Linked DNA regions of Thiosocius teredinicola. The protein of the gene in region 1 binds, or shares a complex with, the protein of each later gene. Links are inferred from orthologs where the notes say so. Each region holds a gene or a part of one and is shown on either strand. Other genes may lie near its edges.

Region 1 (15,087 bases):
CCGCCCGAGACGCCGTTCAGGTCACCCTTGGTAATGATGACCAGGTCGTCATCACGCACCGCCCCGCGGCGCTGAAGTTCTTCGATAACCTCGGTATTCGCCTGACGCGAATCGATACCGGCTTCGAGATCGAAGCTGACGGGGTAGACCCCGCGATACAGCGTGACTTTTCTACGCGTGGCCACCTGCCCCGTCAAGGCGTAGATCGGGATGCCAGACGAAATGCGTGACATCCATTTACAGGTGGCGCCCGACTCGGTCAGCGCGGCAATCGCGGTCACGCCAAGGTGGTTCGCGGTGTACATCGTCGACATCGCGATCGCCTCGTCGATACGACCGAACACCGAGTGCAGGCGGTGATCGGAACGCCGCGTCTGCGACTGCTTCTCGGCCTCTTTGCACACCCGGTCCATCGCCTCGACCGCCTTCGCCGGGTACTTACCGGCTGCCGATTCGGCCGACAACATGACCGCATCGGTGCCGTCGATGACCGCGTTGGCCACGTCGAACACCTCGGCGCGGGTCGGGATCGGATTCTGAATCATCGATTCCATCATCTGGGTGGCGGTGATCACCACGCAGTTCATCGATCGCGCCAGGCTGATCAGGCGCTTTTGCGCCGCCGGCAATTCCGCATCGCCGATCTCGACACCGAGGTCGCCACGCGCAACCATGATCACATCCGACGCATCGATGATCTCTTCGATCACATCCAATGCCTCGGCGCGTTCGATCTTGGACACGATGCCGCCGTCGCCGCCGGCTTCCTGCAGCAACTGGCGCGCGATGTGAACATCTTCGGCCGAGCGCACGAACGACACCGCGACATAGTCGGCCTCGATGCGTGCGGCGAACTTGATGTCCGCCTTGTCTTTGTCGGTCAGTGCCGGCGCCGACAGGCCGCCGCCGAGCTTGTTGATACCCTTGTTGTTGGACAAGGTTCCGCCGACGACCACTTTGCAACGCACCTCGGTGCCCTGCACTTCGTCGACCCACAACACGATCAGGCCATCGTTGAGCAACAAGGTGTCGCCGCGCGAGACCTCTTCATGCAGCGTCGGGTAAGTGACGCCGACACGCTCCTGGTTACCCTTGTCGACATCCCAAGCCGTATCGAGCACGAACCGGTCGTCGGGTGCGAGTTCGATCTTGCCGTCGGTGAACTTGCCGCAGCGAATCTTCGGTCCCTGCAGGTCGATCAGCACGCCGACCTGGCGACCACAGGCACGGGCGCGATTGCGCACCCAATCGGCGCGGCGCTCGTGATCCTCGTGGGTGCCATGCGACATATTCAGCCGCACGACATCCACGCCGGCGGCGATTACCTCGTCCAACACCTTCGGATCATCGGTGGCCGGACCTAGCGTCGCTACGATTTTCGTGCGTCTAAGCATCTGCCCTTCTCGCGGGATAGCCTACGCCTTCCCGCTGTTGTAATTACTTGCTTGCCGCTTCTTCGAGCATCGCCACCGCCGGCAGCGTCTTGCCCTCGAGGTACTCGAGGAAGGCACCGCCCGCGGTCGAGATATACGACACTTTGTCGTAGATATCGTACTTCTGAATTGCAGCGATAGTGTCCCCGCCACCAGCAAGGCTGAAACCCGGGGCGCCGGCGATGGCCATCGATACGGTCTTGGTGCCCTCGCCGAACTGGTCGAATTCGAACACGCCGACCGGGCCGTTCCACACGATCGTACCGGCTCTGCCAATGATTTCTGCCAACTCGCCAGCCGATTTCGGACCGATGTCAAAGATCATCTCGTCGTCCGCGACCTCGTCGGCGCTTTTCAGTACCGCCGGCTCGTCTTCAGCGAAGTTCTTGCCGACAACGACATCGGTTGCGATCGGGATATTCGCGCCTCGCTCCTGCATCTTTTTCATCAGCGCCTGCGCGGTGGGTACCAGATCATCCTCACACAGCGATTTGCCGACATTGTGGCCAGCAGCTTTGAGGAAGGTGTTGGCGATGCCGCCGCCGACAACCAGTTGATCGACCTTCTCAGACAGTGCTTCGAGCACGGTCAGCTTGGTCGACACCTTGGAACCGCCGACGATCGCGACCATCGGGCGTGCCGGATTGGCCAAAGCCTTGCCCAGCGCGTCGAGTTCTTCGGCCAGCAGCAGACCGGCGCAGGCGACGGGAGCGAACTTGCCAACGCCGTGGGTCGACGCCTGGGCACGGTGCGCCGTACCGAAGGCATCCATGACGAATACATCGCACAGCGCGGCGTATTTCTTGGCCAGGTCTTCGTTGTCCTTCTTCTCGCCGCTGTTGAAGCGCACGTTTTCGAGCAGTACGACTTCACCTTCAGCGACCTCGAAGCCGCCATCGAGGTAGTTCTTGATCAGGCGTACGTTCTTGCCCAGCTTGGCCGACATGTCTTCGGCAATCGGCTGCATCGAGTTTTCTTCGTCGACCGTGCCTTCTTCGGGACGGCCACGGTGCGACATGACCATCACTTTGGCACCCGCTTTGACGCAGTGCTCTACGGTTGGCATTGAGGCGGTGATGCGCGCGTCGGAAGTCACTTTGCCGTCTTTGACCGGCACGTTGAGGTCGGCGCGAATCAGTACGCGCTTACCGGAAAGATCAAGATCCGTCAGCTTGATGAAAGCCATGAGGGTCTCCTAACTGGAATTGATGCAAAAACGTTCAGCCAAAGCTGGCCTTGCCTGAACGCTCTCGCCACAGCGTGAACAGTTGCGGTGTCCATCGCGAGGCAGCGCTGTCGGGCATGCGCCATGCGACGCATGCCCGAGCAATCGCTGAGCGGTTTTAGCCGGCTACATGCTTGGCAAAGCGCATCATGTTGCAGGTATAACCGTATTCGTTGTCGTACCACGAGACGACCTTCACGAAGGTGCCGTCCAGTGCGATACCGGCTTCGGCATCGAAGATCGACGAGTTGCTGTTACCGCGGAAGTCGGTCGCAACGACCTTCTCATCGGTGTAGGCCAGCGTCTCACCGATACCCGGCTGCTGGGATGCCTTCTTCATCGCAGCACAGATGTCTTCGTACTTGGCTGCTTTCTCCAGCTCAACCGTCAGGTCGACGACCGACACGTCGGAGGTAGGCACACGGAAAGCCATACCGGTCAGCTTGCCGTTGAGTTCCGGCAGCACGACGCCGACGGCCTTGGCTGCACCGGTCGACGACGGGATGATGTTTTCAAGGATGCCGCGGCCGCCGCGCCAGTCTTTCTTCGACGGGCCGTCAACGGTCTTCTGGGTAGCGGTGGCAGCGTGCACGGTGGTCATCAAGCCGCGCTTGATACCCCAGTTGTCGTTCAGAACCTTGGCAACCGGCGCCAGGCAGTTGGTGGTGCACGATGCAGCCGAAACGATGTTCTGACCGGCATAGGTTTCGTGGTTGACGCCGTAAACGAACATCGGGGTGCCGTCTTTTGACGGAGCCGACATGACGACCTTCGGTGCGCCAGCGTCGATGTGTTTTTGGCAGCCTTCTGCGGTCAGGAAGAAACCGGTGCACTCGAGGACCAGATCGACACCGACGTCGCCCCAAGCCAGCTTGGCCGGATCGGTTTCGGCGGTCAGGCGGATATTCTTGCCGTTGACGGTCATGGTGTTGCCTTCACCGCTGACATCGCCAGGGAAGTTACCGTGTACCGAGTCGTACTTGAGCATGTATGCCAGGTAGTCGGCGTCGAGCAGGTCGTTGATTGCAACGACTTCGAAATCGTTGGCGAAGTCCTTGGCGATTGCGCGGAAGGCCATACGACCGATACGACCAAAGCCGTTGATGCCTACTTTGATTGCCATAGTTGAATTCTCCTCAGAGCGTTAGCGATGCTTTCTAAATGTAGGTACGGCGGGACCGGCCATGCATTTGCAATAGCCGGTCCGCCGCGGGATTCGATCAAGCCGCGACTTCGTCGATAGCCTTGCCGACGTTTTCCGCCGTGAATCCGAACAGTTTGAACAGTTCGCCGGCCGGCGCCGACTCCCCAAAGGTATCGATACCGATGACCTTGCCGTTGCTGCCGACGTACTTCCACCAGCCGCCGGTGCAGGCGGCTTCGACGGCGACACGTGCGGTGACCGCAGCAGGCAATACCGATTCCTTATACGCAGCATCCTGTGCGTCGAAGACGCTGGTGCATGGCATCGAGACGACACGCACCTTCTTGCTGCTGGCCTCGGCGGCTTCAACCGCGATGCCGACTTCCGAACCAGTCGCGATCACGATCACGTCCGGCGTACCGTCGCAGTCGCGCAGCACGTAACCACCGCGCGAGATCGCGGCGATCTGATCGTTGCTGCGGTTCTGGAACGGCAGACCCTGGCGCGAGAAGATCAGGCAGGTCGGGCCTTCCTGTTTCTCGACCGCCTTGCTCCAGGCAACGGCCGTTTCGACCGTGTCGCAGGGGCGCCAGACATCCATACGCGGGATCATGCGCAGCGTCGGGATCTGCTCGACCGCCTGGTGGGTCGGACCGTCTTCGCCCAGACCGATCGAGTCGTGGGTGAATACGAAGATCGAGCGGATCTTCATCAGTGCCGCCATGCGGATGGCGTTACGTGCATATTCCGAGAACATCAGGAAGGTCGCGCCGAACGGAATGAAGCCACCGTGCAGGGCGATGCCGTTCATGATGGCCGACATGCCGAATTCGCGCACGCCGTAGTTCACATAGTTGGCCGCCGGCATGTCACCACGCATCGGCTTGTAGCCCGACCACTCCGTCAGGTTAGAGCAACCCAGGTCGGCCGAACCACCGAACAGTTCCGGCAGCGCAGCGGCGTAGGCTTCGATCGAAGCCAGCGAGGCCTGGCGGGTTGCCGGCGACTTGGCTTCTTCGTTGCACTGGCCGACGAACGAATCGACCTTGGACGACCAATCCGACGGCAGTTCACCGGCGACGCGGCGCTTGAACTCGGCAGCCAGTTCCGGGTGGGCCGAGGCATAGGCAGCAAACTTCTCGTCCCACGCCTTTTCAGCAGCGGCACCCTTCTCTTTCGCGTCCCAGCCCTGGTAGACCGAGTTCGGCACTTCGAAGGCACCGTGATCCCAGCCCAGTGCGGCCTTGGTCAGATTGATCTCTTCCTGGCCCAGCGGGGCGCCGTGGCAGGCGTGGCTGCCGGCCTTGTTCGGCGAGCCGAAACCGATCGTCGTCTTGCAGCAGATCATGGTCGGCTTGTCGGTCATCGCCTTGGCGAATTCCAGTGCCTTCGCAATCGCTGCCGGATCGTGGCCGTCAACATCGGGGATAACGTGCCAGCCGTAGGCCTCGAAGCGCTTCGGCGTGTCGTCCGAGAACCAGCCTTCGACATGGCCGTCGATCGAGATGCCGTTGTCGTCCCAGAACGCGATCAGCTTGCCCAGGCCGAGCGTGCCGGCCAGCGAGCAGGCCTCGTGCGAGATGCCTTCCATCAGGCAACCGTCACCGAGGAACACGTAGGTGTTGTGATCGACGATATCGTGGCCGTCTTTGTTGAATTCGGCAGCGAGGGCGCGCTCGGCGATCGCCATGCCGACCGCGTTGGTGATGCCCTGACCCAGCGGACCGGTGGTGGTCTCGACGCCGGGTGCGTAACCGTATTCGGGGTGGCCCGGGGTTTTGGAATGCAGCTGACGGAAGTTTTTCAGGTCGTCGATCGACAGATCGTACCCGGTCAGGTGCAGGAGGGAGTAGATCAACATCGACCCGTGGCCGTTAGACAGCACGAAACGGTCGCGGTCGGCCCAGTTGGGGTTGCCCGGGTTGTGCTTCATGTGGTCGTTCCACAGCACCTCGGCGATGTCCGCCATACCCATCGGCGCCCCCGGGTGACCCGAGTTGGCTTTCTGAACGGCATCCATACTCAACGCACGAATGGCGTTGGCAAGCTCTCTGCGTGAGGACATAAGTCCCTCCTTCAAAGACTACAAGAATTCTTCAGCACCGGAGAATGCTCTCCGGATGAAATGATTCGCTTTTTGCGGGCTCGCTCCGGCCAGCGGAACGGTGCTTTGCACTTGTATGAGAGCGCCGTTCTGCCTCCGGCGAATCTCAGCCCTGTGGTTGTGAAAAGGTCGGCTATTCTCCCCTACCCGGTCGAAATCGGGCAAGGAGGGATTCCCCGAATATTCAAATACACCTATAAGCGCAGGAAATCGGCACTCAAGATCCAGCTTACTATCTGATTATTAAAACTTTTTTCAAATTCACTCGATCCACTTGATCGAACAGCCCATGCTCGGGACCTGCTCTTGCGGACCCTGCCCCGACTCGGCAACCTGGCGCATCGCCTCGAAAAGATCGCGCCGGACATCAACCGGTGCCGCTTCTTTGCGGCTCTCGTCCAGGCGCCCGCGATACTGCAGCTCGCCCGCGCCGTTGTAGCCGAAAAAGTCCGGCGTACACACCGCGCCGTAGGCCTTGGCAACCTGCTGGGTTTCATCGAGCAGGTAAGGAAACGGAAAACCATTGGCCTGTGCGACCGCGCGCATATTGTCGAACGAGTCTTCCGGGTAGTCGGTCGGATCGTTGGACATGATCGCCACAACTCCGATGCCGAGGGGGATCAGCTCATTCGCATCGCGCACGATCCGGTCGAGCACCGCCTTTACATAGGGGCAATGGTTGCAGATGAACATGACGAGCAGGCCTTTCTCGCCCATGCACTGGTCTCGACTCCAGTTGCGACCGTCGACACCGGGTAGATCGAAATCCGGAGCAGCTGCGCCAAAATCACAAACCGGTGTCTGCAACGAAACCATTGGGTTTCCCTCGTGCAAATTATTTAACTTCTGCGGGCGCGACATTCTTTCAGAATGCGCCGATATGCTCAACCGTGTTAAATTTCCGCCGCTAACCTAACCTCTCCTATATTCCTGCAAACGTCTTTCTATCAAAGGAGTAGCCGATGGCTCGTGACTTCATCTTCACTTCGGAATCGGTGTCCGAGGGGCATCCCGACAAAATGGCCGACCAGGTATCGGACGCCATTTTGGACGCCATCCTGGCCGAAGACCCGCATGCACGCGTCGCCTGCGAGACGGTTTTCAAGACCGGCCTGGCTATGATCGCCGGTGAAATCACGACTACCGCCAAGCCGGATTACGAGCACGTCATCCGCGATACCATCAAAGACATCGGCTACACCAGCTCGGAGATGGGTTTTGACGCTGTGACCTGTGCCGTGATGACCGCAATCGGCGTGCAATCGCCGGACATCAACCAGGGCGTTGACCGTGCCAAGCCGGAAGACCAGGGCGCCGGCGACCAGGGCCTGATGTTCGGTTACGCGACCAATGAGACCGAGGTGCTGATGCCGGCACCGATCCAGTTCGCCCACCGTCTGGTCGAACGCCAGGCAGAAGTGCGCAAGAAAGGCATCCTGCCGCTGCTGCGCCCGGACGCCAAGTCACAGGTCAGCCTGCACTACTCGGACGGCAAACCGGTATCGATCGACGCGGTCGTACTGTCGAGTCAGCACGCCGAGGAATTCGCCGGCGACACGCTGCGCGAGGCGGTCATGGACGAGATCATCAAACCGATCCTCGACCCGACCGGCCTGCTGACCAAAGACACCAAGTTCCACATCAACCCGACCGGCAGTTTCGTGATCGGCGGGCCGATGGGCGATGCCGGCCTGACCGGCCGTAAGATCATCGTCGATACCTACGGCGGCGCAGCACGCCACGGTGGCGGCGCCTTCTCCGGTAAGGATCCGTCGAAGGTCGACCGCTCGGCCGCCTACGCGGGACGCTACGTGGCGAAGAACATCGTCGCGGCGGGGCTTGCCGACAAGTGTGAGATCCAGGTGTCGTATGCGATCGGCGTGGCCGAGCCGACCTCGATCATGGTCGACACCTTCGGCACCGGCAACATCACCGACGAACGCATTACCGAGCTGGTGCGCGAGCACTTCGACCTGCGTCCGTACGGCATCCTGCGCATGCTCGACCTGCTCAACGCCGAGAAGATCAAGTACCGCAAGACCGCGGCCTACGGCCATTTCGGTCGCGAAAACGAGAACTTCACCTGGGAGCTGACCGACAAAGCCGACGAGCTGCGCAGCGCCGCCGGCATCTGATCTGTCGGTATTCGATCTGATGATTTCGGGAGGCGACCGCGTCGCCTCCCGTCAAGCCAGGCAATCCACGCCGCTTTTCTAGGCGGCGTTGTTCAAAACCTCAATCCTTGGGCTGATCGTCCACCACCGTTTCGCGATAGGCGTGCCACGACGCGTGCCCGATCAGCGGCAAGATCAACGCCAGCCCAATGAACGCCGTCGCGACGCCGAGCAGGACCAGCGCGACAATCATCGCACCCCACATTGCCATGACCGCCTTATTGTTGATCACCGCGTTGACGCTGGTCAGCGCACTGGTCACCGCATCGGTGCCGCGATCGAGCATCATCGGCAGCGATACCACGCTGGCCGAAAACACGATGATCGCGAAGATCGATCCAACCGCGCTGCCGACCGCCAGGAATTGCAGCCAGCCAAGCCACCCCATTTCTTCGCCGATCGGGAAGAACACGTGCACCATCGACGCCGCGCGCGCCCAGATCAGCAACACAACCAGCATCACCAGCGCATACAACAACTCATTGCGCAAATGGTTGCGGCTCTCGCGCCAGCAGACACCCAATTGAGGTGGCCGCCCCTGCTCGAGCTGGCGACTGATCGAATACAGTCCGAAGGCGAGCACCGGGCCGCCGAGGATGAACGCCACCGTCAAGGTGAACAATGCCACGGTATGGCCGTCGTCCCATGCCAAGCCGGTGATCAGGTAACCGAAAAAGACCAACCCGATCCCATAGGCGAGACTCTGTTTGTAGGCCCGGCTCATGTCGTGCCAGCCCAGCTTCAGCCAACGCAGCGGTGCGTCGAAGCCAAGTTTGTTGGACGGGTAAAAAAGCGGCTCGATATCCGAGTCCGGCGGATCGTGCCGGACCACGCCTGGTTCTGCCATCACACTCCTCCTGAATAACGACGATCGTGCGTCAAATGTCCCGTTTGCGGGATCTGTTTTTCCACGGCCTTGAAGGCCGCTGTTGTTGAACATAGCGCAAAAATCGGCGTTTGCCGCGAATTCGCTTTTTTGCTGCACCGCACATGACGCGCCTGTGATTGAGTTAGGCATCATCTTCGGCCGCCCCGAAAGCCAGGTCATTTCCGCCGGCCAAACCAGGAATTGCAGTCACCAACTGTGTAAAATACCGGCCGATCCTGGCGTCTGGGCTCAAGTTTTTGAGCCGGATCACGATACCGGGTTCATCACAATTTCACGCCGAGGGGCGCTGCAACCCGCTGATCGGGCCAGGCTCGGACGTGAATACGGTGTTTTGTCGAACGGCGCTCACTCACGTTTTTTGAACTGGAGTCAACAACCATGAGTGAGTTCACCGACTACAAAGTCGCCGACATGTCTTTGGCCGATTGGGGCCGCAAAGAAATGCGCATTGCCGAAACCGAGATGCCGGGCCTGATGGCGCTGCGCGAGAAGTACGGCAAGGAAAAACCCCTCAAAGGCGCCCGCATCACCGGCTCGTTGCACATGACGATCCAGACTGCCGTGCTGATCGAGACCCTCGTCGAGCTCGGTGCCCAGGTGCGCTGGTGTTCGTGCAACATCTTCTCGACTCAGGACCACGCCGCAGCCGCGATCGCTGCCGCCGGCATTCCGGTCTACGCATGGAAAGGCGAGACACTGGAAGAATACTGGTGGTGCACCGAACAGGTGTTGAACTGGCCGAACGGCGAGCAAGCCAACATGATCCTCGACGACGGCGGCGACGCGACCCTGCTCGTCCATAAAGGTGTCGAGTATGCGGACGCCGGCGCCGTACCCGAGCCGAAGGCCGACGACGCCGAAGAGTGGAAGGTGATCCTCGGCGTGCTCAAGCGCAGCCTCGAAGAAGACCCCAAGCGCTATCACAAGATGGCCGAATCGATCCGCGGCGTGACCGAAGAGACCACCACGGGCGTGCACCGTCTCTACGAGATGCTCAAGCAGGGCAAGCTGCTGTTCCCGGCGATGAACGTCAACGACTCGGTCACCAAGTCGAAATTCGACAACCTGTATGGCTGCCGCGAATCACTGGTAGACGGCATCAAGCGCGCGACCGACGTGATGATCGCCGGCAAGATTGCGGTCGTCTGCGGTTACGGCGATGTCGGCAAGGGCTCGGCCCAGTCGCTGCGCGGCCTGGGCGCAACTGTGTGGATCACCGAGATCGACCCGATCTGTGCACTGCAGGCGGCGATGGAAGGTTTTCGCGTGGTCACGATGGAAGAGGCCGCACCGATCGCGGATATCTTTGTCACCACCACCGGCAACAAGGACATCATTCGTCACGACCACATGGCCGCGATGAAGGATCAGGCGATCGTCTGCAACATCGGTCACTTCGACAACGAGATCGATATCGCCGGCCTCAACAAGTACGAGTGGGAAAACATCAAACCGCAGGTCGACCACATCATTTTCCCCGACGGCAAGCGCATCATCATGCTGGCCGAAGGCCGTTTGGTTAACCTCGGCTGCGCCACCGGCCACCCGAGCTTCGTGATGTCGAACTCGTTCACCAACCAGGTACTGGCGCAGATCGAGCTCTACACCAAGCGCGAAGAATACCCGATCGGCGTATACATCCTGCCGAAAAAGCTCGATGAAGAGGTCGCGCGACTGCACCTCGAGAAGATCGGCGCCCACCTGACCGTGCTGTCGCAGGAGCAGGCCGACTATATCGGCGTACCGGTCGAGGGCCCGTACAAGCCCGAGCACTATCGTTACTGATTCATTGACGTAACGCGTCGTGTGGTGCAACCCGTCCGTGGTTGCACCACACCCCTATTCGCAAGACTGGATTGACCGCAGATGACCGCATCACGATCACAAGCGACCGGCTTCAGTTTCGAACTGTTCCCGCCAAAGACCGACAAAGGTATCGAGAAGCTGCGCGATACCGTGACCCGCCTGAACGAACGCAGTCCGGCGTTCTTCTCCGTCACCTATGGTGCCGGCGGTTCGACCCAGACCAACACCTTCGCCACCGTCGACTGGATTCGCGAACAAGGCATCGCCGCCGCACCGCACCTGTCGTGTATCGGCAGCACGCGCGATGAGATCACCGAGATCCTGCAGCGCTACGCCGACCAGGGCATCGACCGCATCGTGGCGTTGCGCGGCGACCTGCCCTCGGGCGCCGGTGCCGGCTCGATGGGCGACCTGAATTACGCCAACGAACTGGTCGCCCTGATCCGCGAACGCTTCGATGCACGCTTCCATGTCGAGGTCGCCGCCTACCCGGAGATGCATCCACAGGCTGCGAACTTCGACAAAGACCTGGAAAACTTCAAACGCAAGGTAGATGCCGGCGCCGACTCGGCGATCACGCAGTATTTCTACAACCCGGATGCCTACGAACGTTTCCTCGAGGCCTGCAGCCGACGCGACATCACTATCCCGATCGTGCCGGGCATCATGCCGATCACCAACTACAGCAACCTGGTGCGTTTTTCCGATGCGTGCGGTGCGGAGATCCCGCGCTGGCTACGTAAACGCATGGAAGCCTACGGCGATAACATCGATAGCATCCGTGCGCTCGGCCGGGACGTGGTCACCAAGCTGTGCGAACGGCTGTTGGCGATCGGCGCGCCCGGTCTGCATTTCTATACGATGAACCAGACCGAACCCACGCTCGCTATCTGGGACGCACTCGGCCTCAGCGACATCGGCTAAGCACGTTCCGTGCGATCGCGATCCGCGGTGTAGGATACGCTGATGCGTATCTCCCGGATCTTCGTTGAACCCTCGCTGGCCAGCGGCCACACCATCGAATTGGACGAGCGCGCTGCACGCTATGCGCAACAGGTGTTGCGCCTACGTGCGGGCGATGACCTCATTCTGTTCGACGGTAGCGGGCAAGACTTCGATGCCCGCCTGACGCGTTGCGATCGCAAGGCGTGTATTGCCGAGGTCGGTGACTCACGTACGGTCGACAACGAATCACCACTGACGGTCCATCTGGCGATCGGTATCTCGCGCGGCGAGCGCATGGATCTCGCGTTGCAGAAAGCGGCTGAGCTGGGGGTAGGCGCCGTCACCCCGCTGGCGACCGAACGCAGCGTGGTGCGGCTCGACGACGAACGCACCACCAAAAAGATGCAGCATTGGCAGGGCGTGATCATCAGCGCCTGCGAACAATGCGGGCGCAGCCGGCTGCCGAGCTTGCATGCCCCTGCCCCACTGCCTGCCTGGCTAGAAGATCATCCCGGCGGTTTCCTGCTGCATCATGAGGCGCCGCGCTCGTTTGCCGACGTGTCACCCCCCGCCGATCCGCAGGTGCGCCTGCTGATCGGTCCCGAAGGGGGGCTCAGCGAAGCCGAACGTAGTCTCGCCGAAAGGCAGGGGTACACCAGCGTGCGCATGGGGCCGCGCGTGTTGCGCACCGAAACGGCACCGCTGGCCGCTCTGGCCGCGATGCAACTGTTGTGGGGGGACTTCCGCTGACCGATCGGTCGCGGACGTCGGATTACGCTGCCGGCAACTGTGCCTGCAGGTAGTCGAGGTCGGGCACCATCAACTGATCGCCGTCGACCGTGACCGTCATGCGTACCGGTGAATCACCGTGCAGGCTGGTGGTCGCCTGATCGATCGCATCGTGATTGAGACGCAGCAGGCGCGGAATACCCTGCGCCACCAGGCCAACCAACGGCCAGTCACCTTCGGGTTTGAGCGCATAGCACACGGCGATACGCTGACGAATACTGTCGCTACCCCGAGTGCGACCGAGCATGCGCTCGAAGTCGACGACCAGGATCTCACGCTGGTGCCAGTTCACCATCCCCTGGAGCCATGGCGCATCGTTATCGATCGGATCCGGCTCGCGGTAACCGATGATCTCTGCAACCGTCGTGTTCGGCAGCAACAGGCTGCCTTCACGCAACGGAATTACCAGGCATCGAATCTCTGAGACTTGCTGACTCACAACGTTGTATCCGCAAGCAGTGTGTAAATGTTCTCAAGCAACTCGGCTTCCTGGTAAGGCTTACCGAGGTAGCGCTTGACGCCCAACTCCATCGCGCGATTGCGGTGTTTGTCACCGGTACGCGACGTGATCATGATGATCGGGATATCGGCCAGTTCCGGCGTACTACGCATGTGGCGCGCCAGCTCGTAGCCGTCCATCCGCGGCATCTCGATATCCAGCAGCATGATGTCCGGACGATGGTCCTGCAGCACGGTGACCGCGTCGACACCGTCTTTGGCGGTTACCACATGCATGTTGTGGCGCTCCAACAGACGGCTGGTGACCTTACGTACCGTGATCGAGTCATCGACCACCATAACGGTGATGCCCTTGCTCTCCGGCTCGGCCGTCTCGACGACCTCGGTCGACGGATGCTGCGCGCTATCCATACGCACCAGGGCGTTCACATCGAGGATCAGCGCAATCTGACCGTCTGCCAGGATGGTGCCGCCGGTATACCAGCGCACCGTGCTCAACTGCGCACCGATCGACTTCACCACGATCTGACGGTTACCCATCAGGCTGTCGACGTGGATCGCGACACGGTGTTCACCGGAACGCACCAGCAACAGCGGCAACCAACGCAGACCTTCTGGGATGTGCGGTGCCTGGGTACCCAGCATCGAGCCCAGGTAGCGCACCGTGTAATCCCGGTTGTCGTAGGTAAACACGTCTTTCTCACCGGCGTAGATGGCACGCAGCTCATCGACGCCGATGCGCACGACACCGTCCATGCTGCTGTGCGGCACGGCATACATGTCGTCGCCCAGTGTCACCAGCAGCGCATCGGTAATGGCCAGGGTAAACGGCAGGCGAATCGTGAAGCTGGTGCCGGCACCGGGCTGCGACTCGATATCGAGCGTGCCGCCGAGTTGCTTCACCTCGGTCAGCACCACGTCCATACCCACGCCACGACCGGAAACCTGCGACAGCTCCTGCGCCGTCGAGAAACCCGGTTGCAGGATCAACTGGAACAGATCGTCGTCTTCGACCACGGCGTCCGCATCGATCAGACCGCGTTCGACGGCCTTGGAGCGGATACGCGCACGATCGAGACCTGCGCCGTCGTCCGACAGGGTCAATACGACGTCGGTACCCTCGCGGCTCAACGACAGCGTGATGACGCCTTCGCGCGGCTTGCTATTGGCAAGGCGGGCGTTCGCATCCTCGATACCGTGCGACACCGAGTTGCGCATCAGGTGCTCCAGCGGCCCCATCATGCGCTCGAGAATGGCGCGGTCCATGTCCTCAGCGCCGCCAACGACATCGAGTCTGGCCTCTTTACCGACCGTGTGGCCGGTCTGGCGCACGACACGTTCGAGGCGCGGCACACGGCTGGCAAACTTGACCATCCGGGTGCGCAGCAAGGCATCCTGCAGGTCGGTGGTAACACGCGACTGCTGCAGCAGCAGGGTATCGGTGTCGCGACTCAGGTCGGTCAGCGACTGACCGAGGTTCGACAAATCTTCCACGGTCTCGGACAAAGCACGCGAGAGCTGCTGGATGGTCGAATAACGGTCCATCTCCAGCGGGTCGAAGTCGATATCGGTTTCGACCTCGCGCTCGTGGCGCGACAACACCTGTGCCTCGGTCTCGATCTCCAGGTCACGCAGCTGACCGCGCAGACGGTCGATGGTGGCCTGCAATTCGTTCAGGTTGAATCCGAACGTGCTGTTCTGCTGTTCGAGACGCGCACGGTAGATGCTGACCTCACCGGCGTTGTTAACCATCTGGTCGAGCGTCTCGGATGCGACACGAACGCGTTCACCGCTGCTGCCGGTCGCCTCCTTCTTTTCTTCCTCGGGGAACGGCCGACGCGGTACGAAACCTTCGCCTTCCGCCAGCTGGTTACCGGACGGGAACTGAACCACGGTAGAGCGCGCCACCGCAGCTTCTGCGGCGGGAACCTCCTGCGTCTGCAGGAAGCTGCTGTCGCCGAGCAATTCCGAGTCGGTCAGCAGTTGCGAGTCGGTGACCAATTGCGAATCCGCAGCGCCCTGTTCCTGCAACAGCGACTCAGGCTGTAGCAGCTCGGAAGGCGCCTCCAGGCTTTCCGCTTCCTCAACCGTCATGCCGGCATCTGCGGCCTCGGGCGCT
Region 2 (15,125 bases), 3.6 Mb from region 1 along the record:
AGGTTGCCGTCAATGCCTGCGGATCATGGTCGATGGCCACCGCGTGAGCGGCGCCCAACTTCAGTGCGGCGATCGCCAGAATCCCTGAGCCGCAGCCGAAATCGATCACCGATTTGCCGGTTACGGAATGGCCGTCGAGCCATTCGAGGCAGAGCGCGGTGGTCGGGTGTGTGCCGGTACCGAACGCCAGGCCGGGATCGAGGTCGAGAATGACCGCGTCGGGCTGTTCCACCTGGTGACCGGTAGGTCTGATCCACAGGCGTTCGCCGAATTGCATGGGTTTGAACAAGTCGAGCCAGGCGCGTTCCCAGTCCCGGTCGTCGATACGTTCGAGCGTGAGGTGGCGGCTGACGTCTGCCGACAATGCCTGGTTGATCGCACTGCGCAAGCTGTCGGCATCGGTGTCGTGTTCGAACAGCCCGGTCACCCGGGTCGCCTGCCACAGCGGCGTTGCTCCCGGCGCGGGTTCGAGCATGGGTTCGTCACCGGCATCTCCCAGGGTGACGGCCACGGCGCCTAGGTTTTCGAACAACAGTTCGATGAGGGGGGCGCGTGATTTGTCGACAGTCAGATGAGCTTGCAGCCAGGTCATGGCGGCATTCTACGTGGAAAGTCAGGCCGGGTGGTGCGTCGCGCCCGGTTCGCCCGCCGCACCGCTCGCCTGCCTTACAAGCCGAGCTTCTTTTCCAGGTAGTGGATGTTCATGCCGCCCGCGGCGAAGTTCTCGTCGACCATGATCTCAGCCTGCAACGGGATGTTCGTCTTGATGCCGTCGATAACCATTTCAGACAGAGCGGTACGCATCCGGGCGATGGCGACATCGCGCGTCTCGCCGTGCGTGATCAGCTTGCCGATCATCGAGTCGTAGTAGGGCGGCACGCGATAACCGTTGTAGATGTGCGTGTCGACGCGCACGCCGGGTCCACCGGGGATATGCAGTTGGGTGATGTCGCCCGGGCTCGGCATGAAGTTCTTCGGGTCTTCCGCGTTGATGCGGCATTCCACGGCGTGACCGCGGAACTTGATGTCGTCCTGTGTGTAGCTCAGCGGCTCGCCGCTGGCGATCAGCAGTTGTTCCTTGACGATGTCGACGCCGGTGATCATCTCGGTGACCGGGTGCTCGACCTGCACGCGGGTGTTCATTTCGATGAAGTAGAACTCACCGTTCTCATACAGAAACTCGAAGGTGCCCGCGCCGCGGTAACCGATCTGGCGGCAGGCTTCGGCGCAACGCCCGCCCATGCGCTGGCGCAGCTCATCGCTGATGCCCGGCCCCGGGGCCTCCTCGACCACCTTCTGGTGACGGCGCTGCATCGAACAATCGCGCTCGCCCAGGTGAATGGCGTTGCCGTGCATGTCGGCCAACACCTGGAATTCCACGTGGCGCGGGTTCTCCAGATACTTCTCCATATAGACCGTTTCGTTGCCGAACGCAGCGCCCGCCTCGGCCTTGGTCAGCGAGATCGCGCTGAGCAGCGAGGCCTCTGAATGCACCACCCGCATGCCGCGCCCGCCGCCGCCACCGGCGGCTTTGACGATCACCGGATAGCCGATGTCGCGCGCCAGGTGCAGGGTGCGTTCGTCGTTGTCGTCGAGCGGCCCGTCCGATCCGGGTACCGTGGGTACGCCGGCTTCCTTCATGGCCTCGATCGCGGTGATCTTGTCACCCATCAGGCGGATCGTTTCGGGTTTGGGGCCGATGAACACGAAGCCGGATTGCTCGACCCGCTCAGCGAAATCGGCGTTCTCCGACAGGAAGCCATAGCCTGGGTGAATGGCCTGGGCATCGCACACCTCGGCGGCGCTGATCAGGGCCGGCACGTTGAGGTAGCTGGCTGCAGATGCGGCCGGACCGATGCACACCGATTCGTCGGCGAGGCGTACGTGTTTCAGATCTCGGTCGGCTTCAGAGTGAACGGCGACGGTGCGCACGCCCAGTTCCCGACACGCGCGCAGAATGCGCAGCGCGATCTCGCCGCGGTTGGCGATAACGATTTTTTCAAACATGCGATCAACCAATCACGAAGAGTGGTTCGTTGTACTCCACCGGCTGGCCGTTTTCGACGAGCACCTCGATGACTTTGCCGGCCTTGTCCGATTCGATCTGATTCAGGATCTTCATCGCTTCGATGATGCACAGCGTTTCGCCCGGCGCGACCGACTGGCCTTCGGTCACGAAGGGTTTGGCGCCTGGCGAGGGTGCGCGGTAGAAGGTGCCGACCATCGGCGAACGGATCACGTGGCCCTGTGGCTCGGCCGGTGCCTCCGGCTTGGCGGCGGCTGCCGATTCTGCCGCTACTGGTGCTGCCGCCATAACCTGGGGCGTGGCCGCCATCATCGCCGGGGCGATGGTGCTGGCGCGGCTGATGCGTACCGACTCTTCGCCTTCGTGTATCTCGATTTCGGCGACGTCGGACTCTTCGAGCAATTCGATCAGTTTTTTGACTTTACGGATATCCATCAGGATGTTTTCTCAATTCGCGGAGTTTCTCGAACCGTTCAATCGGCCAGCCGGCTCAGGGCGGCGGCGAGTGCAAGTTCGTAACCCTGTGCGCCCAGTCCGCTGATCACGCCGACGGCGACGTCGGACAGATAGGACTGGTGGCGAAACGATTCGCGGGCGAATACGTTTGACAGGTGCACTTCGATGAACGGGATGGCGACCCCCAGCAGGGCATCGCGCAGGGCGATGCTGGTGTGGGTCAGGGCGGCGGGGTTGATCAGGATGAAGTTCACCCCTTCGGTGCCCGCAGCGTGGATTCTGTCGATAATTGCGTATTCGGCGTTGCTCTGAAAGAAGCTGAGCTGATGGCCAGTCGCCAGCTCGACGAGGCGTGCTTCGATGTCGGCGAGGGTGTCTTGTCCATAAACCGCAGGCTCGCGCGAACCCAGCAGGTTCAGGTTTGGCCCGTTCAGGACAAGAATGTGCGCCATGTTAACGTCGATTCCTCAAGCGCGTTTGTGTGACCAAAGCGTTGCTCTTGCAGGGATTTGTGCCGAAAAGGCTGTAATTTGCCCGCAATTGTCGACCAAGTTGAGGGTTTTGTCTAGGGCTGGGCTTCCTTTGTGCGCCCTTTATCCGCGATCAGCCGCGGCCGCGGTGTTGCAGCAGCACGGGTTCGAGGTTTTCGCGCTTCAGGCCGCCGGTGTGACGCATCACAATCGTGCCGTCGGGCGCGGCGACCACGGTGAACGGCAGGCCGCCGGAGCGGTTGCCGAGCCTGCGCGACAGGACGGTGGCCTCGATGCCGCCGATCAGGATCGGGTAGTTGACGCCGAATTCGTTGGCGAACTCGCGCGTGGGTTCGACCTCGTCGATCGCGATGCCGATGAACTGCACCTGTTCGCCGAACTCTTGCTGCAACTCGACGAACAGTGGCGTCTCTTCGCGACACGGCAGGCACCAGGTCGCCCAGAAGTTCACGACGACGAGTTTGCCGGCATAGTCGGACAGGCTGCGTTTGCTGTTGTGCAGGTCCGGGTAGCTGGCATCGGGCAGCGAGTCGACGACCACCACCTCTTTCTCGATCAGTTTTGCGGCGTCTGCCGTCTTCTGTTGCTCGTAGCTTCGCCAGGCGAATCCGACCCCGGCGCCGATCAGCGTACAGACGACAGTGAGGACGAACAGCTTGTTGATTTTCACGGTGATATCGCTTGTGCCACGTGCTCGGCAAATCCCTGCGGGCCTTTGAATCCGAGCAGACGCAAGTGCCTACGCTCATTGCCATCGGGTCCCCAGAATATCATTGCCGGCGGTGCAGGAATGCCGATGCGTTCCTGTAGTGCCTTGTCGGCGTCATCCTGACGAGTCACGTCGGCCTGCAGCAACACCATCTGCGACATGCCTTGCTGTACCTTCGCGTCGGGGAAGGTCTCGCGTTCCATCTGTTTGCAGTAGGTGCACCAGTCGGCGTAGAAATCGAGCATGACCGGTTTGCCTTGTGCCTTGGCCGCGGCCAGTTCACGGTCGAGATCAGCGTTGCTCTTGATCTGTTTGAAGGTGGCATGCTCGGCCTGACCGGCTATCGCGCCGCCGGCGAACACGCCGCGCAGCGGTTGCACGGTGTCCTTGCTGCCCAGTGCGGCGCCGATCAGGAAGGTTGCGCCATAGATTACCGCGGCCAGGCCCACACCTTTCCATAGTTTGCGCCAACCACCAGCCTCGGCATGCAGCGGCTCGATCGCGCCCATGTAGATGCCCGAGCCGATCAGCAGCAGGCCCCAGGCCAAGAGGATGATCATCTCTGAGATATAGGTCGGCGCGAGGCGTTCGAGCATCGTCAGCGCGACGCCCAGCATCAGCACGCCGAACACCGCCTTGACCGCATCCATCCAGGCGCCGGCGCGTGGCAGCAGCTTGCCGGCCGAGGCGCCGATCAGCAGCAGCGGTATGCCCATGCCGATACCCATGGCGAACAAGGCCGTGCCGCCGAGTACGCCGTCGCCGGTCTGGCTGATGAAGATCAGTGCACCGGCCAACGGCGGGGCGAGGCACGGGCCGACGATCAGCGCCGACAACAGGCCCATGACCGCGACGCCGGTATAACTGCCGCCTTTCTGGCGGTTACTGATCTCGGTGAGTCGGCTCTGGATACTCGACGGCAACTGCAGTTCGTAGAAGCCGAACATCGACAGCGCGAGGGCGACGAAGATCAGGGCGAATGCAATCAGCCAGGCAGGCTGCTGCAGCGTGGTCGACAGATTGACGCTGAAAACGCCGACCAGGATGCCGGCGATGGTATAGGTCACCGCCATCGCCAGCACGTAGATCAGCGACAGGGTGAACGCCTTGCGGGTCGTTATGTTCTTGCCGTGACCGGCGATGATGCCGGACAGGATCGGGATCATCGGGAACACGCACGGCGTCAGCGACAACAGCACGCCGATGCCGAAGAAGGTCGCGACGATCACCAGGAAGTCGCCGCCTTCCAGCAGACTGGCGATCTGGTCCTGTTCGGATTGGATCTGCGGTGCCGGCTGACTCTCGCCGGTTTGGTCCGTGCCTGCATCGCCGGGCGCGGCGGCCGCGACCGTCGTCGCGCCTTCGCCGGCCGGTAGGTCGAACTCGAAGACCTGCTTCTGCGGCGGGTAGCAGATGCCGCGGTCGGCACAGCCCTGGTAGCTGGCGGTGACTTTGATGCTGGTGGCATCGGTGTTGGTGCGCACCAGCGGAATGTCGAGGTCGATCTGGTTGTGGTAGACGGCGACATCGCCAATCGTGCCGTCCGGTTTGATCGAGTCTTTCTTGATATCGGGTGTCGGCAGGGCGAACTCGCCCAGGGCGACGCCGTCGCCCTCCAGAACCACCTTGACCTTGTCCTGGTAGAGGTAGGTGCCGTCAGCGATTGCCCATTGCACCCGAAGTCGACTGCCGTCGGTGCTGCTTGCATCGGCGCGGAACGCCTTCTCGGCGGGCAGGATGTCGTCTTCGTTCGCACCCAGCCCGAGGTCGTCGCCTAGCGCCTCGAGTTCTTGCAGCGGATCGGCTTCGGCAATCGCCGGTACGGCCGTCTCCTGCATCTCGGGCGGGACGCTGCCGGCCGGTTCGAAGTTGTCGACAGCGCCAGGGTCGACCGGCGGCGGGCCATCGACGCCCTGGTCGAGTGCGACGAGCACCGTCTGTGTGTGCGGCGGATAACAGATGCCGGCATCGGCGCAACCCTGTGAGCGAGCCTTGAGCGTCAGCATCTCGGTGTTCGGCGGAATGGCGCCGAGCGGCACCTCGATGGTCACATCGTTGCGATAGATCTGCACCTCGCCGAAGACCGGATCGTTCTTCGGTTTTGCCGGCGGCAGCTTGGGATCACCGAATTCGATATCGGCATTCTCGGTGAGGAAGCGAAACTTGCTCTGATAGAGGTAATAGCCCTCTGCGATCTGCCAGTTGACGCGGACCGTCATGTTGTCGGTCGCCTCGGCCGAGATCACGAACGCCTGGTCGGGCTTGAGGAATTCGTCCTCGGCGTGCGCGACCGGCAGTGTCGCGACGATCGCCAAGACCCAGGCAATTAGTTTTTTGTACATGTTTCGATCCAAGCCAGATAATCAGGGAGACCTCCGGTGATGGGGACTGCGATGATCTCCGGAAGTTCATAGGGGTGGTTGTCGGCGATCGCCCGCTCCAGCGCCGTGTAACGATCCTTGCTCGATTTGATCGTCAGCATGACCTCACTGCCGCGTTCGATTTTTCCTGCCCATCTATAGATAGACGTAAGCGGCGCGCTGATATTCACGCAGGCGGCGATTTGCTGCCCGACCAGTACCTCGGCCAGCGATTCGGCTGAGGCCTGATCCGGCATCGTTGTGATGACCAGTTGCAGTTCTGTCATGCTGTCCTCGGTGCGGATTCGATGACCGACCAACCTTGAAGACCGGCCAAACGGCCCCCATGTCTCAACGGGCGCAACTTTATGCCGGATTGGCGGCACAATCGCAAATCCTTTGGATTGAAATTCACATACAGATTCTGGGCTGGTTGAGTCGACAAGCGTCGGCGGGCGGGTCCACTGCAGCAACCGATCAGGCCAGCTAAATGATTAATCCAGCAGTCGTTTTTTTATTGATCTTCGTCGGCGCGCCGCTCGTTGAGCTGTACCTGCTGATCGAGGTAGGCAGTGTGATCGGCGCCCTGCCGACCATTCTGCTGTCGATCTTCACCGCCGCCCTCGGCGGATGGCTGGTGCGCATGCAGGGTTTCTCGGTGCTGTTCCGCGCGCAGTCACAGATGGCGAACAAGGAAGTGCCGGCGATCGAGTTGCTCGAAGGCGTACTGTTGCTGCTCACCGGCCTGGCGTTGCTGCTGCCCGGCTTCGTCACCGATGCGATCGGTTTCCTATTGCTGATCACCCCGCTGCGGCGCTGGTTGATCGTGCATTGGCTGAAGTCGCGCGGCACGCTGCGCCCCGCGGCACAACCCGGCGCACGGACCACGCCCGAGACCCAGGCCGATCGGATCATCGAGGGCGAGTACCGGCGCGACGAATGAGCCTGTAACGGGTCAGGCGTCGAGGTGTGCTGATGGCGGCCGGCCGGTGACGATGGCGACGACATCGACGAAGCGGCCGAACTGATCCGCCAATTCGCCGAACACGATGGCTTGGGCTTGTTCGCCGGGACGGGTGGCGGTTTGCTCCAGGTAGCTGTAGGCGTTGCCGCCCATGGCCACGCAATAGTCGAGGTCCCGAAAGCGGCGGCTGAGTTGCCCTGCGAACATGCCGCCGACGAACAGGGCAAGATCGCCCAGGCGTTGCAGCCACAGGCGGCGCGCGCCATTGCTCGGTGCCTCCAGGGCCTCACCGTACAGCAGTGCCAGGGGGCGTAGCTGGGTGCGCTGGTCGTCGTAATCGAACACCTGTTCGCTGCGTGCGTACTGACATAGCAGGGAGGCCAGGTAGTGCAGTGTCGCCGAATCGGCATTGAGGTGGCGCCGCCCGGCTGCCGATTGCACGGCGTGGTGAAAATACTCGCTCAAGTGTGCCGTTTGAATCACACGGCCGTCATCGTGTTCGGACATGATTCTTCCGCTCCGACAAAACAACCTGATGCATATTTCTACGGCATTTTTCGGAAAATGTTTAGTTATCAGCACTTTGCGAGTGCGAGTGCCAAAAATCGCGACGCCGAAAAATCTTTCGGCCCGCCCTTGACTTAGCAAAGTTCGCCCCTATTATTGGCACTCATCGACAGCGAGTGCTAATAAGTACCGCGCGAAATTCCTTTACATATCAACTGCTTCTCTAATCGCTAAGGAGATTTCGAGACATGAACATTCGTCCCCTGCATGACCGTGTGGTCGTCCGTCGCAAGGAAGAAGAAACCACCAGCCCTGGGGGCATCGTGCTGCCCGGTTCAGCAACCGAGAAGCCGGTTCAGGGTGAAGTCATTGCTGCCGGCAACGGCAAGATCCTCGAAAGCGGTCAGGTGCGCCCGCTCGACGTCAAGGTCGGCGACACCGTGCTGTTCGGCAAGTACTCGGGTACCGAGGTCAAGGTGAACGGCGAAGAAGTCCTGGTCATGCGCGAAGAAGACATCATGGGTGTCATCGAGGGTTGATCCCAGCCCCGCGTTGCCAACGATTACGAATAACAGACAGATTTCAGGTATAGAGAAATGAGTGCAAAAGAAGTCAAGTTTTCCGACGACGCCCGTCAGCGCATGCTCAAGGGTGTCAACACCCTCGCCAACGCCGTAAAAGTCACCCTCGGTCCGAAAGGCCGCAACGTGGTGCTCGAGAAGTCGTTCGGCGCCCCGACCATCACCAAAGACGGTGTCTCGGTTGCCAAAGAGATCGAACTGTCGGACAAGTTCGAGAACATGGGCGCACAGATGGTCAAAGAAGTTTCGTCGCAGACCTCTGACGTCGCCGGCGACGGTACCACCACCGCAACCGTGCTGGCCCAGGCCATGGTGCGCGAAGGCCTGAAGGCCGTTGCTGCCGGCATGAACCCAATGGATCTGAAGCGCGGCATGGACAAGGCGGTCATCGCTGCGGTCGATTACCTCGCCGGTATGTCGAAGCCGTGCGCCGACACCAAGGCGATCTCGCAGGTCGGCACCATCTCGGCCAACTCTGACACCAACATCGGCGACATCATCGCCGAGGCGATGGAGAAAGTCGGTAAAGAAGGCGTTATCACCGTTGAAGAAGGTTCGGGCTTCGAAAACGAACTGGACGTCGTCGAAGGCATGCAGTTCGATCGCGGCTACCTGTCGCCGTACTTCGTCAACAACCAGCAGAACATGACCGCCGAGCTCGAAGAGCCCTACGTACTGCTGCACGACAAGAAGATATCCAACATCCGCGACCTGTTGCCGGCGCTCGAGTCGGTCGCCAAGGCCGGTCGTCCGCTGCTGATCATCGCTGAAGACGTTGAAGGCGAAGCGCTGGCGACGCTGGTGGTCAACACCATCCGCGGTATCGTCAAGGTCTGCGCCGTGAAGGCGCCGGGCTTCGGCGATCGTCGTAAGGCCATGCTGCAGGACATCGCGATCCTGACCGGTGCGACCGTGATCTCCGAAGAAGTCGGTTTGAGCCTGGAAAAGGCCACCCTGAACGAGCTGGGCACCGCCAAGCGCATCGTGATCTCGAAAGAAGAGACCACCGTGATCGACGGCGCCGGCACCGAGCAAGACATCAAGGCACGCTGCGAGCAGATCCGTGCGCAGATGGAAGACACCACGTCGGACTACGACCGTGAGAAGCTGCAGGAACGTCTGGCCAAGCTGGCCGGCGGTGTTGCGGTCATCAAGGTTGGCGCTGCGACCGAAGTCGAGATGAAAGAGAAGAAGGCCCGCGTTGAAGACGCGCTGCACGCTACCCGTGCCGCCGTTGAAGAAGGCATCGTCCCCGGTGGCGGTGTTGCGCTGGTGCGTGCCCAGGCCACGATGGGCGAGCTCAAAGGTGAAAACCACGACCAGGATATCGGTGTGGCGATCGCCCGTCGCGCGATGGAAGAGCCGCTGCGTCAGATCGTTGCCAACGCCGGTGCCGAGCCGTCGGTGGTGCTGAACAAGGTCGTCGAAGGCGAAGGCAACTTCGGCTACAACGCCGGCAACGGTGAGTACGGCGACATGGTCGAAATGGGTATTCTCGACCCGACCAAGGTCACCCGCTCTGCGCTGCAGAACGCGGCTTCGGTTGCCGGTCTGATGATCACCACCGAGTGCATGGTCGCTGAAGAGCCGAAGGAAGAGGCAGCAATGCCTGGCGGCGATATGGGCGGAATGGGCGGTATGGGTGGTATGGGCGGCATGATGTAATCACGCCGCACGGCACCTGTGCTGTAGCTCAAAAGCCCCACCTGGGTAACCCGGGTGGGGCTTTTTCGTTTCGGTGCGCAGGGGGCGGTGCGGTATTAGCGAGCGGCGACTTCGCCTACGGTGGCGCTGCCGCTGCGTATGCCAAGCCGCGCGGGGGCCTCGATTTCGACCACCGAAATGTCGTCGGTGGGCGGAGCCAGGTCGACGTGCTGTAGCACCGCATCGATCAGCGCGGGCAGCTTCGGTGCCTCGAGGTCGGGTTGCGCAAGGAACTCCTCGAGCCGCTGGCCACCCCACATTTCCCCGTTCTTGTCGACCGCCTCGGTCAGACCGTCGGTGTAGGCGTAGACGAGGTCGCCCGCCTGCAAATGGATGGTCACTGTCGAGGCATCGAATTGGTCGGCGCCGGACACGCCCAGCGGCAGACCGTGTGAGGCGATACGTTCGTAGCCGTCTTTGTTGCCGCGGCGGATCAGCACATCGGGCAGGCCACCGTTCCACACATGCAAGGTGCGATGGTCGGCGGTCAGTTCGAGCAATACCCCGCAGCAGAAGTAGCCGACCGGCAGCAGTTGGTGCAGCTTGGCATTCAATTCGGTGGCGATGGCATCCAGGGGCAGACCTTTCGAGGCCATCGCGAGGAACACCGACGAAGCCGGCAGGGCGCCGAGCGCCGCCGGCAGGCCGTGACCGGTGAAATCGCCGAGGAAGATGTAGGACTGACCGGCAGGACCGCGAACGGTCTGCGTCAGGTCGCCCGACAAGGTGCCCATCGACTGGTTCCAGGTATGGATGCCCGGCAGCTTGCGGTCGCCACCGACCACGAGCTGTTTGAAAACGTGCTTCGCCAGCGCCTCTTCCTGTTCGATGACATCCTGTTGCCGGCCGAGGATCGTGTTGCGATCCTGCAGATCCTTGTTGACCTCGGTGAGTTTTTCGACCAACTCATCGGACCGGAAGCGGGCTTTGATGCTTTCTGTAATCGACTCGTTGTAGCGTTTCGCAGTCACGGCGAGCAGCGGCGAGAAGAACACGAACAGGGTGACCTCGGCGATGGCATCGGCACCGGAGACAAACAGGCGCGATATGACAACGGTCAGCGTCGCGCTGCCCCACAGGACGAGGTACTGCGAGATACACACGCCGTACGAGGTAATCGCAGCCATCAGGATGAACGGTGGAATCAGCGTTTGTACGTAGCGCGCGTACGCCGGTGCTCCATCGAGCGGAAGGAGGGCCACACCGCCCCAGGCGACACCGACCAGCAGGACACTGACTGAGTGTCGCTTGATCCAGTATTCGTGCGTGAACTGCGCAATCTCGCTGGCGAAGAACTGCCGAAACAACACAATGCGTTGTAAGGTTGCGAGCGCAGCAATGCCACCCCAGGCGAGCGGGGCGAATCCCGGCTGTGCGACGAAGAAGACCAACGTGCAGACGACCACCCCAATGGCAGCCGCAATCGAAGCCGTTTGCGCCTGGGTAAACAGCTGTACTAGTAATTCTCGCTTTACCGGATCGAAGGCGCGAATTTTTGGCATGGTCGAAATAGCGGCATGGCCGAATGGGTCTTTAATCTGGTGGACCGTTGCAAAGCGGTCCTTGACGACACTCAAGAAAGCGTAATCAGAGGAGGACCTGATGGTCAAAAGAATTGTCGCTATTTGTTTGTTCTTGTTATTTTTTTCACTTCCAGTGCTGGCCGCGGACGGGCTCAAGAGTATCGTCAGTGAGAACCCCGCAACCGCCACGATGGATCGTCTTGAGAAAGCGGTCACTGCGGCGGGCTTCAAGGTGTTCGCCAGAGTGGATCACGCGGCCGGTGCGAAAACCGTCGACATGCAACTGGCTCCGACCGAGTTGTTGATTTTCGGTAACCCCAAGGGTGGTACAGTGCTGATGCAGCAGCAAACCACTGTGGGGATCGATTTGCCCCTCAAGTACCTGGTGTGGGAGGCCGACGGCAAGGTCATGATCGGCTGGAACGATCCGCAGTGGATGGCAGAACGCCATGGCATTGATCCTCAGCATCCGGTTATCCAGAAGATCAATGGTGCGCTGCAAAAATTTGCCGCAGAGGCTGCCAAACCCTGATGCACGAAGAACCGGCCGCGCAGCGGCTTGATCACTATCGCAGCGCCTGGCGCGACGCGCTGGGCGCTGCCGACCTCGGGGATGCGTCTTTCCCCGCTGTTGAACACCTCGAACGTATCTGGTCGGCTAGCGATTTTGCCGCCAAGACATGCCTTCGCCATCCCGACATGCTGCTGGAACTGCATCGCTCCGGTTTGCTCGATCACGCGCTCGACAGCGGTGAGATGTCGGCGCTGCTGGCCGAAAGATTGGACGGCGTCGGCGATGAAGCGGCGCTGGAGCTGGCGCTACGGCGGTTTCGCCAACTGCAGATGCTGCGCATCGTGTGGCGTGATATCGGCGGGCGGGCCTCTCTCGATGAGACACTCGAGGATCTTTCCGAGCTCGCCGACATCTGCATCCGTCAGTCGGTCGACAAGCTGTACGCCTGGGCGGTCGAGAAATCGGGCGTGCCACGTGACGCCGACGGCCAGGCGCAACGTCTGATCGTACTCGGCATGGGCAAGCTCGGGGCGCGCGAGCTCAACCTGTCGTCCGATATCGATCTGATTTTCTGTTTCCCCGAGCACGGCCGCACCGATGGTGCGCGGCCGATCGAGAACGAGCAGTTCTTTACCCGCCTCGGACGCCAACTCGTCAATGTGCTCAGCAAGCAGACGGCCGAGGGCTTCGTGTTTCGCGTCGACATGCGCCTGCGACCCTTCGGCGATTCCGGGCCGTTGGTCGTCACCTATGGGGCCATGGAGCATTACTATCACTCGCAGGCGCGCGACTGGGAGCGCTACGCGATGGTCAAGGCGCGTGCGATCACCGGCGAAGCCGAAGACATCGATACGCTGATGCAGATGCTGCGTGGCTTCGTCTATCGGCGTTACATCGATTTCGGTGTGATCGAATCGATCCGCGACATGAAGCGGATGATCGAGCGCGAGCTGCACAAGAAGGGCATGGACGCCAACATCAAGCTCGGCCAGGGCGGCATCCGCGAGATCGAATTTATCGGTCAGGCGTTCCAGCTGGTGCGTGGCGGGAGGGAAAAAGATCTGCAGATCCGCCCGATCCAGGAGGTGCTTCGCTTGCTGGGTGAGCGCGAGATCCTGCCGAGCTTCGCCGTGCGCGAGCTGCTCGACGGCTACCGTTTTCTACGCATGACCGAGAACCGGCTGCAGGCGTGGAAGGACGAGCAGACCCACCGGATTCCAGACAGCGCAATCGGCCGGCAACGCCTGGCGACCAGCATGGGGTTCGATGACTGGCCGCAATTCGAACGTGTGCTCGATCGCCACCGCCGCCATGTGCACGAACAGTTCGGCAGCGTGTTCGCGGCACCGCAGGCGGAGCGCCCGGAGAAGGAGTCGCCGTTGGCGGCCGTCTGGGGGCCGAATCCCAAAGCGGATTTGTGCATCGTGGCGCTGACCGACGCCGGCTTCGAAGACCCGGAAAGTACATTGAACAGGGTCAAGACATTTCATGATTCGTCGTCTGCCAAGGCGCTGCCGACCCGCGGCCGCGCCAAACTCGACCAGCTGATGCCGTCACTGATCGAGGCGGCGGCGCAGCACCCGCAGCCATCGGTCACGCTGCAGCGTCTGCTCGACCTGATCGCTGCCATCATGCGTCGCACGGCCTACATGGATCTGCTGGTCGAGAATCCGCTGGCCTTGTCACAGCTCGTGCGGCTGGTCAGCGAAAGCAGTTGGGTAGTGTCGCAGTTGATTCGGCAGCCGCTGCTGCTCGATGAACTGCTCGACCCGCGCCGCCTGTATTCGCCGTTGCGTCGCGAAGACCTCAAGGGCGAGCTGCGCACCTTGCTGGACTCGGTGGCCGACGATGACCTCGAACAGGAAATGGAACGCCTGCGCCAGTTTGCCCAGGGCAACCGCCTGCGCGTCGCCGCCGCCGACATCGTCGGCGCGATCCCGCTGATGGTGGTCAGCGATTACCTGACTGAGATTGCCGAGGTGACTTTGCAGCAGGTGCAGAAGAGCGCCTGGCGCGACCTGTCGCGCAAGCATGGGCGACCGGGCGAGCTGAAGGAGATGGATAGCGGTTTTGCCGTGATCGGCTACGGCAAGCTCGGCGGCATCGAACTGGGATATGCCTCGGATCTCGATCTGGTGTTTCTGCACGGCAGTGACCAGCTCAATGCAATGACCGACGGCAAACGCAGCGTGGCGAATGACGTGTTTTACGTGCGCATGGGGCAGCGCGTGGTGCATATGCTGACCACCCGCATGCCTTCCGGTCTGCTGTATGAGGCCGATATGCGCCTGCGGCCGAACGGCAACGCCGGGCAGCTGGTGGTCTCTTTGGGGGCGTTCGAGCGGTATCAGCGCAACGACGCCTGGACCTGGGAGCACCAAGCCCTGGTGCGGGCGCGGCCGGTGGCGGGCGATCCGGCCGTGATCGCGCGTTTCGGCGCGATCCGGCACCAGATACTGTGCCTGGAGCGCGACCACGACAAGCTGTTGGCCGATGTGCGCACGATGCGGCAGAAGATGCGCGCCAGTCTCGACCGCAGCAACGCCGACGATTTTCACATCAAGCAGGGCGTCGGCGGGCTGGTGGATATTGAGTTCATCGTGCAATACGCGGTGCTGCGCTGGGCGCATCAGTATCCGGATCTGACCGAGTGGACCGACAATGCGCGCCTGCTCGAACGCCTTTCCAAGCACAGCCTGTTGCCGCAGGGGATGGCCGACCAGCTGTGGAATGCCTACCAGGTGTATCGCGGCATCGTGCATCGGCGGGCGTTGCAGGAAGAGGGTTCTTCGGTTCCGGCGGAACCGTTGGTCGAGGAACGGGCCATGGTGACCGATATCTGGAACCGTGTGATCGGGCCGGAACCAGCCTAAAGCGGATGCGGCGTTCGCGCGCGCCGGCTATCGGGAAATGGCGCTTTATGGTTCAATAACCGGCTACGCAACGCGGCCCGGTTCAGCTCGAAACCGGCTGCGGTACCTCGGTTATTTTGGAGTTCACGACGATGCAAACCATGGCGGATCGCGACGGCCTGATCTGGCTGGATGGCGAGATGGTTCCCTGGCGCGATGCCAAGACCCATGTGCTGACGCACACACTGCACTACGGCATGGGGGTGTTCGAAGGGGTCCGCGCCTATCACGCCGAACAAGGCACTGCGATCTTCCGCCTCAACGAGCATACCGACCGGCTGTTCCGCTCGGCTCACATCCTCGGCATGCCGATGCCGGTCAGCCGTGAGGAGATGAACGAGGCGCAGCGCCGTGCCGTCAGCGAGAACAAGCTCGATT

Evidence for each region.
Region 2: the proteins of metK (region 1) and groL are in contact, whole or in part, in a cryo-EM structure (PDB 8P4O), measured with the Escherichia coli proteins. The link is inferred for Thiosocius teredinicola from one-to-one orthologs.

What each region holds. Positions count from the first base shown.
Region 1 is NZ_CP019936.1:3,981,792-3,996,878, forward strand. Bases 6,087-8,954 are described here. They hold metK (methionine adenosyltransferase), read left to right. Parts: upstream 6,087-6,868; coding sequence 6,869-8,041; downstream 8,042-8,954. Other genes in these bases: B1781_RS18885 (thioredoxin family protein), read right to left, coding at 6,168-6,722; B1781_RS18895 (DUF2189 domain-containing protein), read right to left, coding at 8,142-8,927. Outside these bases: pyk (pyruvate kinase), read right to left, coding at 1-1,394; B1781_RS18865 (phosphoglycerate kinase), read right to left, coding at 1,438-2,619; gap (type I glyceraldehyde-3-phosphate dehydrogenase), read right to left, coding at 2,777-3,781; tkt (transketolase), read right to left, coding at 3,879-5,867; ahcY (adenosylhomocysteinase), read left to right, coding at 9,348-10,754; metF (methylenetetrahydrofolate reductase [NAD(P)H]), read left to right, coding at 10,836-11,699; B1781_RS18910 (16S rRNA (uracil(1498)-N(3))-methyltransferase), read left to right, coding at 11,742-12,470; B1781_RS18915 (chemotaxis protein CheW), read right to left, coding at 12,493-12,948; B1781_RS18920 (hybrid sensor histidine kinase/response regulator), read right to left, coding at 12,945-15,087. UniProt on the Escherichia coli protein: Catalyzes the formation of S-adenosylmethionine (AdoMet) from methionine and ATP.
Region 2 is NZ_CP019936.1:390,798-405,922, forward strand. Bases 7,529-10,434 are described here. They hold groL (chaperonin GroEL), read left to right. Parts: upstream 7,529-8,109; coding sequence 8,110-9,759; downstream 9,760-10,434. Other genes in these bases: B1781_RS01875 (co-chaperone GroES), read left to right, coding at 7,762-8,052; B1781_RS01885 (PP2C family protein-serine/threonine phosphatase), read right to left, coding at 9,855-10,434. Outside these bases: prmA (50S ribosomal protein L11 methyltransferase), read right to left, coding at 1-592; accC (acetyl-CoA carboxylase biotin carboxylase subunit), read right to left, coding at 667-2,007; accB (acetyl-CoA carboxylase biotin carboxyl carrier protein), read right to left, coding at 2,012-2,461; aroQ (type II 3-dehydroquinate dehydratase), read right to left, coding at 2,500-2,934; B1781_RS01850 (TlpA family protein disulfide reductase), read right to left, coding at 3,086-3,643; protein-disulfide reductase DsbD, read right to left, coding at 3,640-6,024; divalent-cation tolerance protein CutA, read right to left, coding at 6,009-6,329; B1781_RS01865 (FxsA family protein), read left to right, coding at 6,533-6,985; B1781_RS01870 (hypothetical protein), read right to left, coding at 6,998-7,513; more of B1781_RS01885, read right to left, coding at 10,435-11,300; B1781_RS01890 (DUF302 domain-containing protein), read left to right, coding at 11,401-11,853; glnE (bifunctional [glutamate--ammonia ligase]-adenylyl-L-tyrosine phosphorylase/[glutamate--ammonia-ligase] adenylyltransferase), read left to right, coding at 11,853-14,708; B1781_RS01900 (branched-chain amino acid transaminase), read left to right, coding at 14,840-15,125.